4 regions of the Massilia sp. UYP11 genome follow, and region 4 is predicted to be linked to each of the others. Evidence: predicted binding sites of a transcription regulator. Region 4 holds the regulator's gene; each other region holds the start of a gene.
What was found. Region 4 encodes sigma-54, which starts transcription at its own class of promoters, with help from an activator protein. Its sites were predicted from a motif close to TGGCANGNAANCTGCTTT; they were not measured.
Positions count from the first base shown of each region.

Region 1: a site for sigma-54 is predicted at 2,553-2,570, ahead of ABIB38_RS02645 (TldD/PmbA family protein). Genes of this name have one in related genera too.
Region 2: a site for sigma-54 is predicted at 1,702-1,719, ahead of pepA (flocculation-associated PEP-CTERM protein PepA). Genes of this name have one in related genera too.
Region 3: a site for sigma-54 is predicted at 2,636-2,653, ahead of ABIB38_RS13265 (MSMEG_0572/Sll0783 family nitrogen starvation response protein). Genes of this name have one in related genera too.

Region 1 is NZ_JBNDJE010000001.1:607,075-611,232, reverse strand. It holds gene ABIB38_RS02650 (TldD/PmbA family protein) at 1-760, opposite strand, end outside; gene ABIB38_RS02645 (TldD/PmbA family protein) at 774-2,408, opposite strand; gene ABIB38_RS02640 (class I SAM-dependent methyltransferase) at 2,785-3,570, shown strand; gene ABIB38_RS02635 (trypsin-like peptidase domain-containing protein) at 3,693-4,158, shown strand, end outside.
Region 2 is NZ_JBNDJE010000001.1:429,951-434,108, reverse strand. It holds gene ABIB38_RS01920 (ThiF family adenylyltransferase) at 1-782, shown strand, start outside; gene pepA (flocculation-associated PEP-CTERM protein PepA) at 891-1,658, opposite strand; gene ABIB38_RS01910 (class I SAM-dependent methyltransferase) at 1,840-2,505, opposite strand; gene ABIB38_RS01905 (GNAT family N-acetyltransferase) at 2,621-3,352, opposite strand; gene ABIB38_RS01900 (XrtA/PEP-CTERM system exopolysaccharide export protein) at 3,697-4,158, opposite strand, start outside.
Region 3 is NZ_JBNDJE010000008.1:28,138-32,295, forward strand. It holds gene ABIB38_RS13255 (MSMEG_0568 family radical SAM protein) at 1-1,068, opposite strand, end outside; gene ABIB38_RS13260 (Nit6803 family nitrilase) at 1,065-2,069, opposite strand; gene ABIB38_RS13265 (MSMEG_0572/Sll0783 family nitrogen starvation response protein) at 2,091-2,573, opposite strand; gene ABIB38_RS13270 (MSMEG_0569 family flavin-dependent oxidoreductase) at 2,868-4,154, opposite strand; gene ABIB38_RS13275 (MSMEG_0567/Sll0786 family nitrogen starvation N-acetyltransferase) at 4,151-4,158, opposite strand, start outside.
Region 4 is NZ_JBNDJE010000001.1:740,753-744,910, reverse strand. It holds gene ABIB38_RS03285 (enoyl-CoA hydratase/isomerase family protein) at 1-795, opposite strand, end outside; gene hpf (ribosome hibernation-promoting factor, HPF/YfiA family) at 919-1,278, opposite strand; gene ABIB38_RS03275 (RNA polymerase factor sigma-54) at 1,354-2,829, opposite strand; gene lptB (LPS export ABC transporter ATP-binding protein) at 2,841-3,593, opposite strand; gene lptA (lipopolysaccharide transport periplasmic protein LptA) at 3,605-4,153, opposite strand.

The DNA of each region.
Region 1 (4,158 bases), 130 kb from region 4:
GGCCCTCGTCGGCGCGGCGCGCGTCGAAGCCGCCCAGCATGAAGGACAGCAGGTCCGAGGTGGCGGCCGGCTCCATGATCACGGTGTAGCGGCCCGGTTCCAGCGCCTTGGCGTCGCTCGAGCGCAATGCCTTCTCGATCGCGATCTCGGCCGCTTCGCGCGGGTCGAATTTGGTGACGTCGCGCGCCGAACGCTTGACCCAGCCCGAACCGCGGCCATCCTCGGTGCGCACGGTCAGGGTGAAGTCGAGCGAGGTCGCGACCTGGTGGCCGAACAGGCCGTTCGAGTTGGCGACGGTCTCGAAGCTGGTACGGTCGGTGAAGAAACCGGCCGAGACCAGGCCGCGCTTGCGGCAGCCCTCGATCGCGTAGGCAGCGGCCTGCGCGCGGTATTCCGGATCGATGTCGGCGGTCTTCTGCACGAAGGTGTCGGACGGCTTGTAGGCGGTCTTGGCGATCGCCGGGATGAATTCCGGGTTGTCCGGCGCCAGCTTCGCCAGGTCTTCGGCGCGGCGCACGGCGCGCTCGATCGACTTGTCGTCGAATTCGTTGATGGTGGCCGTGCCCTGCTTCTTGCCGAAGGCGACCTGCACCTGGATGCGGGTGTCGTCGGCCAGGCCGGCGGTCGAGACGGCGTTGCGGGCGAAGCGGATGTTGCCGATGGTGCTGCCTTCGATGTTGACGATGCACTCGTCGGCCTTGGTCAGCGACATCACGCGGTCGCTGATCTTCTTCGTTTGTTCCTGGGTCAAGATGCTCATGTGCGTCCCTGCCTTAGCCGATCTTGCGAGCGGTGTTGATCACGTTGATGCCGTTGAAGCGCGCGGTCGACGAACCGTGCGAGACGATGCTGATCTGCGGCGGCTGTCCCTTGCCGTCGAAGAAGGAGCCGCCCATGCGCCAGTCGCGCTCGTCGCAGATGGCGCTGCAGCCGCCCCAGAATTCCTGGGTGTTCGACTGGTAGGCCACGTCTTCGAGCATCTGGCCGATCTTGCCGTCCTTGATCTCGAAGAACAGCTGGCCGCCGAACTGCGAGTTGTAGCGCTGCTGGTCGATCGAGAACGAACCGTCGCCGATGATGTAGATGCCCTTCTTGATGCCCTTGACCATCTCGTCCGGGGTCAGGCGCGCCTTGCCCGGCGCCAGCGACACGTTCGGCATGCGCTGGAACTGCACCGTGTTCCAGCCGTCCGCGTACGAGCAGCCGTGCGATTCCTTCTCGCCGATGATGTGGGCCTGGTCGCGCGTGGCCTGGAAGTTGACCAGGATGCCGTCCTTGATGATGTCCCAGCGCTTGGTCTTGACGCCTTCGTCGTCGTAGCCGACCGCGCCCAGCGAACCCGGGGAAACCTTGTCGGCGAAGAGGTTGACGATCGGGGCGCCGTACTTGAAGCTCTTCGACTTCAGCTTGTCGACCGTGGCGAAGCTGGTGCCTGCGTAGTTGGCCTCGTAGCCCAGCACGCGATCGAGTTCGGTCGGGTGGCCGACGTTCTCGTGGATGGTCAGCCACAGGTGTTCCGGCGACAGCATCAGGTCGTACTTGCCCGGCTGGACCGACTTGGCGGTCAGCTTGCGCTTGGCGTCGCGGCCCGCGGCGCGCGCGTCCTCGACGATGTCGTAGCTGTCGGTGTACAGAGTGGCGACGCCGCCGGCGGCCTTGATCTTGTGCTCGGGACGGGCGTCGAAGTATTCATAGCCCTTGCCCACCGGGGAGCTCAGGCCGTCGCGCGAACGGAACTTGCCGGTGGCCTTGTCGACCGCGGTGGCCGACACCGGCGCCCACAGGCGATGCACGTCCTGGTCGATGTATGAGCCGTCGGTGGACGCGAAATACTTCTGCTGATTCACCTGGAATAGCATCGAACGCATGAAGTTGGCGCCGCCTTCCATGCCCGCCTTGTTGGCGGCGATCAGCATGTCGGTCTTCTCCGCGATCGGCACCGTGCGCCAGTCCTTGGTGTACGGCGTGCTCCACGAGACCTCGCCGACGCCCTTGACTGGTGCAAGCTGCACCGGTTCGGTCTGGAGCCTGGCGTTGGCCTTGGCGATCGCCACCGCCTGGCGCGCGGCGTTGGCGATGCCGTCGTTCGACATGTCCGAGGTCGCCGCGAAGCCGTAGGCGCCGTTCACGATCACGCGCACGCCGACGCCGGCCGATTCGGTGTTGGCCACGTTCTCGACGTTCAGGTCGCGGGTGGTGATGAACTGGTTGAGGTAGCGGCCGATGCGCACGTCGGCGTAGCTGGCGCCGGCCTTGGTGGCGGCGTTCAGCGCGACGTCGGCCAGCGCCTTCTTGGCGGCGACGGGCATCGTGCTGACCAGTTCCTCGGCAGCGATCGCGCGACCGAATGGCAGCAGCACCGAGGCGGCGGCCAGGCTGCTGAGATTGAGAAAGGTACGGCGTTCCATGTGTTCTCCTGAATGACCTACTTCCGGGCAGCGGTTCCGTCAACAGCGCGGCGCCGCTCTTGTATGTACATCGCTTTTGTTTTGGATTTGCCTGTGTGCCACTCGGCAAACCTCTCAACCATAGCATTGACTTAGCGTTTTGAATAGGCAATCTTTGTGCCACCCCGATGCACTGAACGATGCGCATGTTTGGCAGTGTCCGCGGCGTGTCCGACTGTCCGGATGGGTGGTGCGCGGACAGTCAATACAGCGCCGGACACGGCATGCATACCCAACTGCGACGAACGCTTGACTGTCGGCCGTGCCTGTTCGATCATCTGCGCGGCGACGGCGGCGCCCTGACCTGCCGTCCCATCCATCAAGGAGACCTCGCACAATGAAACGACTGATCCTGGCCGCGATGCTGGCAACCGGCCTTGCCGGCGCCGCGCACGCCGACGACGCCCTGAAATCCGCCATCGCCGGCGAACACCGCGCCGCCGCCAGCAAGGCCCGCGACACCCACCGCCATCCTTACGAAACCCTGACCTTCTTCGGCATCAAGCCGAACATGACGGTGATCGAGCTGTCGCCGGGCGGCGGCTGGTACACCGAGATCCTGGCGCCTTACCTGCGCGACGGCGGCAAGCTGTATGGCGCCGTGCCGGACGCCGAGAGCCGTGGCGGCAAGGCCTTCCGCGACAAGCTGGCGGCCAATGGCGCCGTGTACGGCAAGGTCACGCCGGTCCAGTTCGCGCCCCCGGGCAACATCGCGCTGGGCCAGCCGAACAGCGTCGACATGGTGGTCACCTTCCGCAACCTGCACAACTGGCTGGGCAACGGCGACGACGCCGTGATCACCGTCCTGAAGGAAGCGCACAAGGTCCTGAAGCCGGGCGGCGTGCTGGGCGTGGTCGAGCACCGCCTGCCGGCGAAGATGGAGCAGGACGCCAAGGCCTCGAGCGGCTACATGCACGAGGCATACGTGATCCGCATGGCCGAACGCGCCGGCTTCAAGCTGGCCGCCAAGTCGGAAGTGAACGCCAATCCAAAGGACACCGCGGACCATGAAAAAGGCGTGTGGACCCTGCCGCCGGTGCTGGCCAACAAGGACAAGGACCGCGAGAAGTACCTCGCCATCGGCGAGAGCGACCGCATGACGCTCAAGTTCGTCAAGCAGTAACGCGCCGCCCTGGTCGCGGAGGAAGGCCAGGCCATCCTCCGCGGCGATTCCCGTATTTCCTTTTGCGGCGCCTGTGGTTATTCTTCCGCTGGCATCCTGCATCGTCCAACCGAAGGAACACCATGAAACCCCTGCCGACATTGAGCCTGGCCGCCTTCGTCCTTGGCGTCTGCGGCGCCGCGCACGCCCAGGATACCGCGCCGCCCGAAGCCCAGGCCATGCCTGCCCCCGCTCCCGTCACGACGCCTGCCCCGGCGCCCGCCGTTGCTCCCGCAGTCGCTTCTTCAAGCGCCGCCAAGAGCGCCGTGCCCGCGCCGGTCCTGCCGGCGGTCGAGAACTCGGTCGTGAAGATCTTCGCCACCATTCGCCGCCCCGAACCCTATAAACCCTGGGCCAAGGCGGCGCCAGGCTCGGTCACCGGTTCCGGCGTCATCATCGAGGGCAAGCGCATCCTGACCAATGCCCACGTGGTCGGCTACGCCAGCCAGGTGGAGGTGCAGGCCAGCCAGTCCGGCGACAAGGTGGCGGCCAGGGTGATCGCGCTGGCGCGCGGCATCGACCTGGCCGTGCTGGAACTGGAAGACCCGT
Region 2 (4,158 bases), 310 kb from region 4:
CCATCGCCGGCGGCGGCGGCGTCGGCGGCGTACACCTGCTGACCCTCGTCCGGCTCGGCGTGGGCAGTTTCCGCATCGCCGACTTCGACACCTTCGATGTCGCGAACTTCAATCGCCAGGTCGGCGCCATGATGTCGACGCTCGGCCAGTCCAAGACCGAGGTGCTGGCGCGCATGGCGCGCGACATCAATCCCGACGTCAAGATCGAGATCTTCCCGGACGGTGTCCACCAGGACAATCTCGACGCCTTCCTGGCCGGGGTCGACCTGTACGTCGACGCGCTCGATTTCTTTGCCTTCGACGCGCGCCAGCAGACCTTCGCCGCCTGCGCCCGGCTCGGCATCCCGGCCACCACCGGGGCGCCGCTGGGCATGGGTGCGGCCCTGCTCAACTTCATGCCGGGCAAGATGACCTTCGAAGACTATTTCGGCTGGGGCGACCTGCCGGACCAGGAAAAGGCGATCCGCTTCGTGGTCGGCCTGGCGCCCGCCGGCCTGCACCGGCCCTATCTGGTGGTGCCGGAAGCGGTCAACCTGGCCGAGCAGCGCGGCCCGTCGACCTTCATGGCCTGCCAGCTGTGCGCCGGCATCTGCGCCACCGAGGCGCTCAAGATCCTGCTGAACCGCGGCGAGGTGCTGGCGGCGCCCTGGGGCATGCAGTTCGACGCCTATCGCAACAAGCTCAAGCGCACCTGGCGGCCCGGCGGCAACCGCCATCCGATCCAGCAGCTGATGCTGGCGATCGGGCGGCGCCAGTTCGCGCGCATGGCGGCTGGACGCTGAACGCCAGCCGCCGGCTTCCCGGACGTCAAAAAGCCACTGCCGGATCGCTCCGGCAGTGGCTTTTTTCCAGCTGCTGACGTAAGGCCTGCCAGGGCAGGCCCGTCGTTATCAGGCAGCTTTCTTGTTGCGGCGGCGGGCTGCGTACAGGCCCAGCATGCCCAGGCCCAGCAGGCCAACCGATGCTGGCTCAGGCACTTCGGCCTCTGGCAGGGTCGAGAACACCACGTCCAGCGAACCGTTGATGGTCGTGGTACCGCTCGGGGTGAAGTTGTTCAGCTGGCCCGACTGGAAGCTCATCATGTAGAACGGGTTCGGCGCGACGAAGAAGCTGCTGCCGGCGCCGGTCAGGGTGAAGGTGCTCGACGCACCGAAGCTGCCGCAGTTGATGCCATCATCGCCGCAAGTCGGCAGGTTCGGATCCAGTTGGCCATAGCCCGACACCGGGTTGCCGGTAGCCAGCAGGGTGCTGGTCTCGGTGGAGTAATCTTCCAGGAACAGGTTCAGGTTGCCCGAACCGGCGCTGAAGTTGAAGTTGGTCACGCCGTCCGTCATCGAGTAATTGCCGCTCGCGGTGTAGGTCGCATACAGACCATAGGCAGCGCCCAGGCCGGTGCGACGAGCCTCATAAGCCGTGTTGCCGCCGTTGCCGACGAACTGGCCTGCAGTCCAGAGCAGCGACACATTGAAGGTGCCGTCCGGGTTGAAGGTTGCCTGCTCGGTATAGTTGCCGGTGATTTTGTCAGCGACAAAGTTCGCGTAGTTGCCATTGATCGGATCAACGGTGAACTCGTTGAACGGTGCGGCGATGGCTGCGGTGCTGAACATCGAGGCTGCGGCGAGGGAAGCTGCGATCATGGTCTTCGAAACTGCGTTCATCTTGATTCTCCTGGGTTGTGGGTTCGTACTAACACCCTCTATGTAAGCAACCATCGTGCCAGCTATCGCAATCCCTTTTAAATCAAATACTTAACACACAGATTCGTAATGGAAATTATAACACTGTAAAAAATCCCGACAGCCACCTTTATAAAATTCTCACGCCGCTGTCGGCCTCGTCCTACAGGGGTTTCCGCAACACCACATTCCAGGTATTCCCGGACGTGAATTCGCTGGCGACTTCGTAGCCGGCGGCCAGCACCTTGGCGCGCAGCTCTTCGATGTGGAACGGGCTGTACAGGATGCCCTTGCGGATGCCCCAGTCGTTGATCTTTTGCGCCGCCCAGCGCAGCGGCGCGGCGCCGGACGGATACAGCAGCACGTTGGCGGCCAGCGTTCCACCCGGCTTGAGCACGCGCAGGATGTCGCGCAGGGCGCCGTCGACCGTCGGGAAGCAGTGGATCGAGTTGGCGATGTTGGCGGTGTCGAACCGGTTGTCGGCGAATGGCAGCTGGGCCGCGTCGGCATGCTGCACCTCCACCTGCGGGTTGCCGGCGAAGCGGCGCTTGGCGCCGGCCAGCATCGACGGTGCGTAATCGATACCGGTCACCTTGACCGCAGGCAGCTTGCGCCGGCGGCGCCAGTTCAGCACCATCTCGAGCAGGGTGCCGGTGCCGCAGGCCACCTCGAGGTGGTCCGGTCCGAAGTTCGGCCCGAAGAAGCGCATCTGGGTGCCGATGGTGCTGTTGTAGGCGAAGGTGAGAATGAAAAAGCCGCGCAGGTCGTACCACCATGGTTCGGATGAATAGGCCTCGGCGATTTCATCCCTTGTCTTACCGGTCGTCATGGAGCTTCCCTCTTGGTCAAATACGGTGGAGCGGAGAATATAGGTGGTTATCGGTGGACGGGCAAGAAAAAGCGGGCACGGGCGACGCATCGCCCGTGCCCGCCCGTCGCGTCGATCAGCCCAGCTGGCGCAGGCGGTTGACGATGCCGGCCTCTTCGCGCGGCGAGAAGAACCAGGGGAACAGCGAGCGCTCGCCCACTGCTTTCTCTTGCATGCCGCCCCATTTCGCAACCAGTCCGGTGCCCAGGGCGGTATCGGCGCGCAGCAGGACGGCGGGCGCCTGCACCCGCGGATTGTCGCGCGCCTCGCATACGGTCTGGAAGCCGAGCATGGCTTCATAGAAGCGGCGGTGGCGCGGGTTGACTTCGATGAAGATGTCGCTGCAGTCGTTCAGGTCGCGCGCATAGATCAGGGCCACGTGAAACAGCGAGGCCAGCACCGCCTTCGACTTGACCGCCGGGTCGACCGCCAGCTTGGTGATCTCGCACACCCGCCCACTGCCGCGGCGCGCATCGATGCAGTCCTTGAACACCTGGTCGGCCAGCAGGCCGATCTCGGAGTCCAGGCCCAGGCTCAGGGTGCCGAACACCTGGCCGCGGTCGGACGCGGTCAGGGTAATGCGGTTCGGATCGCTGTTGACCTGGTGATTGCCGCTGTAGCCGCGCCAGGAATACATCTTACTGATAAGCATGCTCGCGGAATTGCGCTGCGAATCGATGTCGGCCGCGCGAATGCCGAACACGCGCTCATTGATGGTGACGTCGATGATGCTCGGCGTGCTCGGGGCGGACGCATCGTCGCCGCTCGGACCGGCGCAGAAGGCGGCCGGTGCTAATGTGTCGATCATGGTCATTCTCCAGGCAGGACCGGCGCGTCGTGCAGCGGCGGCAATCCTGATCATCATAGCATCGAAAATTACAATTTATCAATTGTATTAACGAAAAGCATTTATCTTTTTGACATTCGGCATGCGAGAATGCTCCCCTGCGACGATAGCAGCTTCAGCGCAACCTGCGGTGTGTGGGAACAAGAAAATCTCGCTCGCAGGCAAGTTATGCCTGGAGGCGGTCAGGACAGTGCAGGACAGGAACAGGACGCTGAGCGCATTTGCTCGCGTCCTCAATGCAGGAACAGCAGTGGCGCGCCGCGGTGGCGGGCGCCGGGGGACCGGCCGCGCGGCCGGTCATGCGATCAGAAGAAGCTTTCTGGAATCACCAGGATGTCGCCAGGACGCATCATGACGTTGGCCGAGATGTCGCCATCCTTGATCAGGTCGTCGAGGCGCACATTGATCTTTTCCTGCTTGCCGTCAACGTTGCGCACGATGCTGGCCTTGTTGCCGGATGCGAACTCCGTGACGCCGCCGACCGCGATCAGCACGTCCATCAGCGACATCTCGCGGCGATACGGCAAGGCCTGCGGACGGGCAGCCTGGCCGATCACGCGGATCTGTTCGTTGAAGTTGCCGATGAAGGTGGTGACGACCACGGTCACCACCGGCTGCTGGATGAACTGGGCCAGGGCCTGTTCGATATCGCGCGCCAATTGGGTCGAGGTCTTGCCGGCAGCCGGCAGGTCCTCCACCAGCGGGGTCGTGATCTTGCCGTCCGGACGCACCGGCACCGACATCGACACTTCCGGATTGCGCCAGAC
Region 3 (4,158 bases), on a different contig from region 4:
CGAGCAGGCGCCGCAGCGTCCGCACCCCGCCTTGATCTCGGCCGCGCGCAGATTGCCGCGCTCGAGGATCCCGGCCAGCGGCGCGAGGATGGCGCGCATGAAGGCGGCGTCGGGCGCCGGATGGTCTTCCAGCGGGGTGCCGGTGACGGGCACGAACGGCACCACGAAGGGATACACGCCCATGCCCACCAGGCGCTCGCTCATGGCCAGGATGGCCTCGGGCGTGTCGCCCAGCCCGGCCAGGATATAGGTGCTGACCTGGCCCGGGCCGAACACCGCGACCGCGGCCTCGAAGGCGCTGAAATAGCGCTCGAGCGGCACGCTCGCCTTGCCCGGCATGATGCGCGCGCGCACCGCCGGCGTCACCGCTTCCAGGTGCATGCCCAATGAGTCGACGCCGGCATCGCGCATGCGCCGGAACCACGCGTCGTCGTCGGGCGGCTCGCACTGGCCCTGGATCGGCAGGTCGACCGCCGCCTTGACTGCGAACGCGCTCTCGCACAGGATGCGCGCGCCGCGGTCAGTGGCGTTCGGGGTGCCGGTGGTCATGACCATATGTTTCACGCCGTCGAGCAGCACCGCGGCGCGCGCGACTTCGGCCAGCTGCTCCGGCGTCTTGCGCAGGATGGTGCGGCCGGCCGCCAGCGACTGGCCGATCGCGCAGAACTGGCAGGACTTGCGCCGGCTTTCATAGCGGATGCAGCTTTGCAGGACCGTGGTGGCCAGCACGTCGGCGCCGTGCAGGGTGGCGATCTTGGAGTACGGCACGCCGTCGTAGGTTTGCAGCTTGTAGAAGCGCGGCTGGCGCGGAAAGGACACCACGGCCAGCTCGACCCCGTCACGTACGATGCGCGTCGAGCCGTCGGCGCGCGGCGTTGCGACGTAGGGCGAGCTCCAGGCGCCGGCCGTGTGCACCGGGATCATCACCGTGTGGCCGTCGATCGTGACCGCCTTGTGGTCGGTCGGGCCGGCGCCGCCGCGCCGGCTCGGCGCGCCGATGCTGGTGTCGTCCAGCCGCAGTCCGACCGACTGCAGCTGGGCGATCAACTGCTGGTTCATGGGGTTCATGGCTGCTCCAGTGCTTGGGGTGGAATGTGCGCGCCGCGCGGCTCGACCGCCTGCGCCTGCATGGGCTGCATGGGCTGCATGGGCGCCGTCTGGCGCGGATCGATCAAGAGGCTCAGGAGTTCGGGCCGCGCGTAGTGGCCGACCGAATCCATCATGCGCTTGCGTTTCGTGTTCAAGGCCAGGTCCAGGTCGGCCACGACCATGCCTTCGCCGCTGCGCAGCGGCTCGGCCAGCAGCTTGCCCTCGGGCGAGACGATGGCGGTGAAGCAGCCTCCGCGCAGCGCCTTGCGGCGTTCGGGCTCGGGCGTGATCGCCTCGATCTGGGCGTCGGTGAGCCAGCCGGTGGCGTTCACGACGAAGCAGCCCGACTCGAGCGCATGGTGGCGGATGGTCACTTCCATCTGGTCGGCGAAGACCTGCCCCACCATCGAGCCGGGGAACTGGGCGGCATGGATTTCCTCGTGCTGCGCCATCAGCGCGTAGCGCGCCAGGGGATTGTAGTGTTCCCAGCAAGCCAGCGCGCCGAGGCGGCCGACCGCGCTGTCCACCACCTTCAGGCCGCTGGCGTCGCCCTGGCCCCAGACCATCCGCTCGTGATAGGTCGGCGTGATCTTGCGCCGCTTGAGGATCAATTCGCCGTCGGCGTCGAACACCAGCTGCGTGTTGTACAGCGAGCCGTGGTCGCGCTCGTTCACGCCGAGCACCACGACGACGCCGTGGCGCCGGGCCGCGGCGCCGACGGCGTGGGTCACCGGCCCCGGCACCGTCACCGCACGCTCATACAGCAGCAGGTGCTCGGGACCCTGCTCGAAAGGCGGCTGGATGAAGGAGAAGTAGGGATAGTAGGGCACGAAGGTCTCCGGGAACACCGCCAGTTGCGCGCCCCGCGACGCGGCCTGCGCGATGGCGTCGCAGACCTTCGCGACGGTGCCGTCGGCGCTGTCCAGGTCCGGCGCGATCTGCACCGCCGCCGCCCTGACCACCCTGTTCGCTTGATTCATGGTGCCGCCCTCCTTCGCTGCCTACAGGGTCCAGGTATCGATGACGACCGCGTTGTCGCGCAGGTGCAGCAGCTTCAGGTCGAGCACATCGAGCGGGCTGATCGGACGGATGCCTTCGATCAGCGCCGGCTCGCCATGGCCGTACAGCGCCTGCAGCGCGAAGCGGCAGGCATACACCTTGCCGCCCTCTTCCATGAACTTGGTGAGCTGCCTGCTGTAGTTCTGGTGGCCCGGGAAAGCTTCGTCGCCGATGGTCGGGAAGCCGCGCTGGATGCCCAGGGTCACGCCCGGTCCGTACATCAGGATCGAGGTTTCGTAGCCCTTGCGCTGCAGGCGGGTGGCCTGCAGCATGTTGACGAAGCCGATCGATCCTTCGTACGCCACCGTGTGGAAGGTCACCAGCGCTTTCTCGCCCGGCTTCGCCTTGACGTCCTCGAATACCTTCTCCTCGTAGTCCACGAAGAAGTCGCCTTTCTGGTGCTTGGCTTGGGTAACTGCTGGCATGGTAGTGCTCCTGTCTAGTGGTTGAATTGGTGCGGGGAACCGACGTCCGCACAGGGGAATTGATTGCATGCTCCGTGCCAGTCAATGCCGCGAAGGACAGGCATTGAATGGAGCGTTGTCCATTCAAGCCGCCGTCCAAGAGGCATGCCGGCGCGGTGCGCGACAGCGATCCGGTCAAACCGTGCAGTCAATGACGACGGCATCACCGGAGCGCGGCGCGCCTGGCCTGCGGTATGCCTGGCATGCGGCGGTGCGGCGCATGCCACATGACGGCGCGCGCTGCACCGCCGCATGTCAGGCATACCGCAGCGCCGGTGCGCCGCCTTGCGCCAGCGCGGCGATGTGCGCCGCCAGGTATTCGGCATCGCGCGCCACGCCCGAGAAGCGGCCCGAACCCCAGGTATGCAGCCAGGGCAGGCCGAGGAAGTACAGTCCCGGCTGGCCACTGATGCCGCGCGCATGGACCGGATGGCCGCGCCCATTGAAGACCGGCGCATTGACCCATTTGAAATCCGGCGCGAAGCCGATGCACCAGATCACGGCCGTGACGCCCTCGGCGCGCAGGTCGAGCGTGTCCTCCTGCGCGCTGTCCGGCTCCCATGGCGCCACGTAGGCGGCGCCGGGCGGCGCGGCGATGCCCTGGGACGCGATCCAGTGGTCGATCGAGGCATTGATGCGGTTGTAGACATGGTCGGCCTGGTCCAGGTTGGCCTTCAGGTTGGGGGCGAAAGCGAGACGCGTTCCCTCCAGGCCGGTCAGGGCGCCGTGCAGCCGCATGCCCTGCAGTGCGAAGGCGCGCAGGTCGATGTCGCGCCCGCCGTCGCGCCCGGTGACGTAGTGGTTGGTGTTGTCGCGCACGCCTTCACGCAACGGATGCTCGCCGACCGCCTTGTCGTAATAGCCCATGTCGGCCAGCCAGTCGACCACGTCGCGGCCGCGATAAAAGCGCGCGCAGCGCGGCGCGTCGCCGGTGGCCAGGTGGACCCGGCGGCCGGCCAGGTGCAGGTCTTCCGCGATCTGCGCGCCGGACTGGCCTGAGCCGACCACCAGCACCGCGCCGTCGGGCAGGCTGTGCGGGTTGCGGTAGTCGGCCGAGTGCAGCTGCACGATGCCGGCCGGCAGGCGTTCGGCCAGGCGCGGCACGATCGGCTCCTGGTAGCAGCCGGAGGCCACCACGACCTGGCCCGCGGTGGTCGCGCCGATGCTGGTGCGCAGCGCGAAGCCGCCGCCCGCAAGCGGCGCCACCTCGCGCACCTCGACGCCCTCGCGCACCGGCGCGTTCACCTTGGCGATGAAGCCGTCCAGGTAGTCGACGATCTGCTCGCGCTTCATGAAGCCGTGCGGATCGTCGCCGGCATACGGATGGCCTGGCAGCTGGCATTGCCAGTTCGGGGTCACCAGCGAGAACGCGTCCCAGCGCTGGGTGCGCCAGGCATGCGCCTGCGCGTGCTTTTCGAACACGACGTGGCCGATGCCGGCCTGCTGCAGGTAGTAGCTCATGGACAGGCCGGCCTGGCCACCGCCGACGATGGCGACGTCGACATGCGCATCGAGCGCAGGCAGGATGGTGGGGATGGTCATGCGG
Region 4 (4,158 bases):
GGCCCGCTGCGCGAACGGCGTCGCGTCGCCTTCGAGCGAGGCCATGATCGCGGCCACCGAGGCCGCGCCGAAATGGGCGTCGATGCGCGTGCGCAGCGACGGCAATTCGCTCTCGCCCGCCAGCGCGGAAAATGGCGCCGCGAAGGCGCGGATCGCCGCCGGCAGCGCGGCGCCGGGCGTGGACGCGATCAACGCATGCAGGGCCGGCAGTTCGGCGCCGGGCACGAACAGGTCGGCCAGCCCGATATGCAGCGCGTCGGCGGCGCCGATCGTCAGCCCGGTCAGGCCCAGGTAATAGCCGAGCCGTCCCGGCGCATGCGACAGGAAATGGCTGCCGCCGACGTCTGGGAACAGGCCGATGTTCACCTCGGGCATGGCCATCCTGGTGCGCTCGGTCACGATGCGCAGGCCGCAATCCGGGCCGCCCTGGGCGATGCCCATGCCGCCGCCCATTACCACGCCGTCCATGACGGCGATGTAGGGCTTCGGATAGAAATGGATCAGGTGGTTCAGCGCGTATTCTTCGGTGAAGAAATCCTCGAGCAACGCACTGCCGCCCATCGGCGTCGCATGGCCGACCTCATGGAAGAAGCGGATGTCGCCGCCCGCGCACAAGGCCTTCTCGCTGCTGCTGGTCAGCACCACCGCCTCGACCTGCGCGTCATCCTGCCAGGCGCGCAGCGCCACGGTCAGCGCGCGCACCATCGCGAGCGACAGCGAATTGAGCGCCTTCGGGCGGTCCAGGGTGATGATGCCGGTGCGGTTGGCGATGCGGGTCAGGACATGGTCGGTCATGGGGTGATCCATCATGGAGAGACCTGCATTTTACCGAACACGCGCTGCGGGTAAAACCGGAAAGGCGGATGCAAAAAGGGCGTCCCCTCAGACGCCCTTAGCTGGTGTGAGCCCTGCGCCTGGTCAGGCGGCAGCGGCCTCTTCGCTGCCACGCTCCGGCAGGCGCTTGATCGAAGTACGGCTATGGTCCTTCAGCATTTGCTTGTGTTTGAGGATCTGTCGGTCCAGCTTATCCATCAGCGTATCGATCGCCGCGTACAGGTCTTGCGCGACGCTTGCCACGTGCAGGGTCTTGCCCGACACCTGGACGTTGATCTCTGCTTTCTGCCTTTTTTCTTTTTCAGTGAGGTTGTCGACGGCCAGGAAGACATGGGTGTCGATCACCTGGTCGAAATGGCGAATGATGCGCTCGAGCTTATTCTGAACGTATTCACGGATGGCGGGGGTCACTTCGAGATGATGGCCACTGATTGTGAGGTTCATACACACTCCTTTGAAAATGATGCACCGTGTGGACCACACCAACGCGACAAGGCACGACGGGTGTGGACGGCGCAGTTACAAGGACTTGCGGAGGCTTACAGGGGGTATCTTGAGGGCTTCACGGTATTTTGCAACCGTCCGGCGCGCAATGACCATGCCTTGTTCCCCGAGCATCTCCGCGATCTTGCTGTCGGATAATGGGTTCCTAGGGTCTTCTGCTCCTGTCAATTGTGCGATGAGCGCACGGATTGCCGTCGAGGATGCTTCGCCTCCCGCCTCGGTGGCAACGTGGCTACCGAAGAAATACTTCAACTCAAACATGCCGTGCGGGGTCAGCATGTATTTCTGGGTTGTGACACGAGAAATTGTGCTCTCGTGTAGGCCTAGTGTATCAGCTATCTCGCGTAAAACAAGGGGCCGCATGGCAACCGCGCCGTGGGAGAAAAAGTTGCGCTGGCGCTCGACGATCGCCTCCGCCACGCGCAGGATGGTGTCGAACCGCTGGCGCATGTTCTTGATGAGCCACTTCGCTTCCTGCAGCTGCGCGCCCATCTGCGCTTCGCTCTTGCCTTGCTTGAGCAGGCTGGCATACAGGCTGTTCACGCGCAGGCGCGGCATCACGTCCGGGTTCAGGGTGACCGCCCAGCCGCTCTTGGCGCGGCGCACGATCACGTCCGGCACCACGTAGTCCGACACGTTCGAGGCGAAGACCGCACCCGGATGCGGATTACACTGGCGCACCACGGCCTGCACCTCGCGCAAGTCTTCGTCGTCGCAGTCGAGCGCTTTTTTCAGCTTGCTGTATTCGCGCTGGGCGAACCAGGTCAGGTAACCTTCGACGATGGTCAGGGCCATGCGCCGCGTGACCATTGGCACGCCCGGCATGCGCCGGATCTGCAGCGCCAGGCACTCGGACGCGCTGCGCGCGCCGACGCCCACCGGGTCCATGCTCTGCACCAGCGCCAGCGCGCAGCGCAGCTCGTCGATCTCGATCTCGAGTTCTTCGGGCAGCCGCGCGTGGATCTCGTCGAGCGGCTCGTCGAGATAGCCGTTGTCGTCCAGCGCATCGATCACCAGCTCGGCGAGCGCACGGTCGCGCACCGACAAGGTGGCTTCGCGCACCTGCTCCATCAGGTGTTCGCGCAGGGTGATGGCGCAGGCTTCCAGCTGCGGGCGGCCGTCCTCGTCCTCGCCGCCGCCGGACGACGGCGCGCCGCCCTCGCTCCAGTCAGCATCAACGCGATCGTTGTCGGCGCCGCTCTCGAGGCTCTCGCCCTCCTGCGCCGGCGCGTCCTGGCCCTCGGCCTGCTGGCCGGGCGCCGGCGGCGCTTCGCCATTGGCGGGCGCATTGTTGATGGCGCCATCGGCCAGCAAACGCACCGAACGGTCGAGCGGATCGTCGAGCCGCTCGAGCAAGGGGTTATCGCCCAGTATCTGCTCGATCTCCTGGTGCAGTTCGAGCGTCGACAGCTGCAGCAACCGGATCGACTGCTGCAGTTGCGGCGTGAGCGCGAGGTGCTGCGAAGTGCGAAGTTGCAGGGACTGTTTCATCTAGGCGTCGCTCACATGCGGAAGTGTTCACCCAGGTACACGCGGCGCACCGACTCGTCCGCGATGATGTCGTCAGGACGGCCGGAGGCAAGCACCGCGCCCTGGTTGATGATGTAGGCGCGGTCGCAGATGCCAAGCGTCTCGCGCACGTTGTGGTCGGTGATCAAGACACCGATCCGGCGCTCTTTCAGGAAGCGCACGATGCGCTGGATCTCGATCACGGCGATCGGGTCGACGCCGGCGAACGGTTCGTCCAGCAGCACGAAGCGCGGATTGGTCGCCAGCGCGCGCGCGATCTCCACGCGGCGGCGCTCGCCGCCCGACAGCGACAGCGCCGGATTCTCGCGCAGCTTCTCGATCTGCAGGTCGGCCAGCAGGGTGTCGAGGCGCTCGTTGATCTGGTCTTTCGACAGCGGCTTGCCATTGTCCTTTTGCAGCTCGAGCACGGCGCGGATGTTCTCTTCCACCGTCAGCTTGCGGAACACCGACGCCTCTTGCGGCAGGTAGGACAGGCCCAATACGGCGCGGCGGTGGATCGGCAGGCTGGTGATGTCGGTGCCGTTGATGTCGATCGAGCCGGCGTCCGACGGCACCAGGCCCACGATCATGTAGAACGACGTGGTCTTGCCGGCGCCGTTCGGGCCCAGCAGGCCGACCACCTCGCCGCACTCGACCTGCAGCGACACGTCGCGCACCACCAGGCGCTTGCCATAGCTTTTCTGCAGGCCCTTGACGACCAGGGTGCTGCAATCGTCCAGCTCCATCGGAATCGCCGTCATTGGGCGCCTCCGCCTGGTGCGCGCTTGGGCGCCAGGATCAGGGTGCCGCGGCCGCCGCCAACCTTGCTCTGGCCGCTGGTGTCGTTACGCACCGTGGCCACTTCCTTGCGGTTGTCGTAGGAGATGAACGGGCCGGTGATCTGGTTGGTCATGCGCGCGCCTTCCAGTTCGCGCACGACGGCGTTGGAATACAGGCGCACCAGTTCCGATCGCTCGTCGTACTCGATGCGCTCGGCCTGGCCGTCGACCCACAGGTCGGAACCACCGTCGCGCTTCTGGCGGAAGGTGGCGACCTTGCCGCCGGCGGCGGTGAGGGTCACGCTCATATAGCCTTCCGGGCTTTCCTTGACCAGGGCGCGGTCGGACTTGAGCACCAGGGTGCCGCGGGTCAGGACCACGTTGCCGGTCAGGATGCGGGTGCCGGTCACCTCGTCGACGTCGAGCGAGTCGAAGTTGATGACTGCCTCCTTGAGCGAATCGGCGCGCTCGGCGGCCGCGGTCAGCGACAGCAGGGAAAGGAAAACGGCGGCAAGTAGTTTTTTCATGGTCG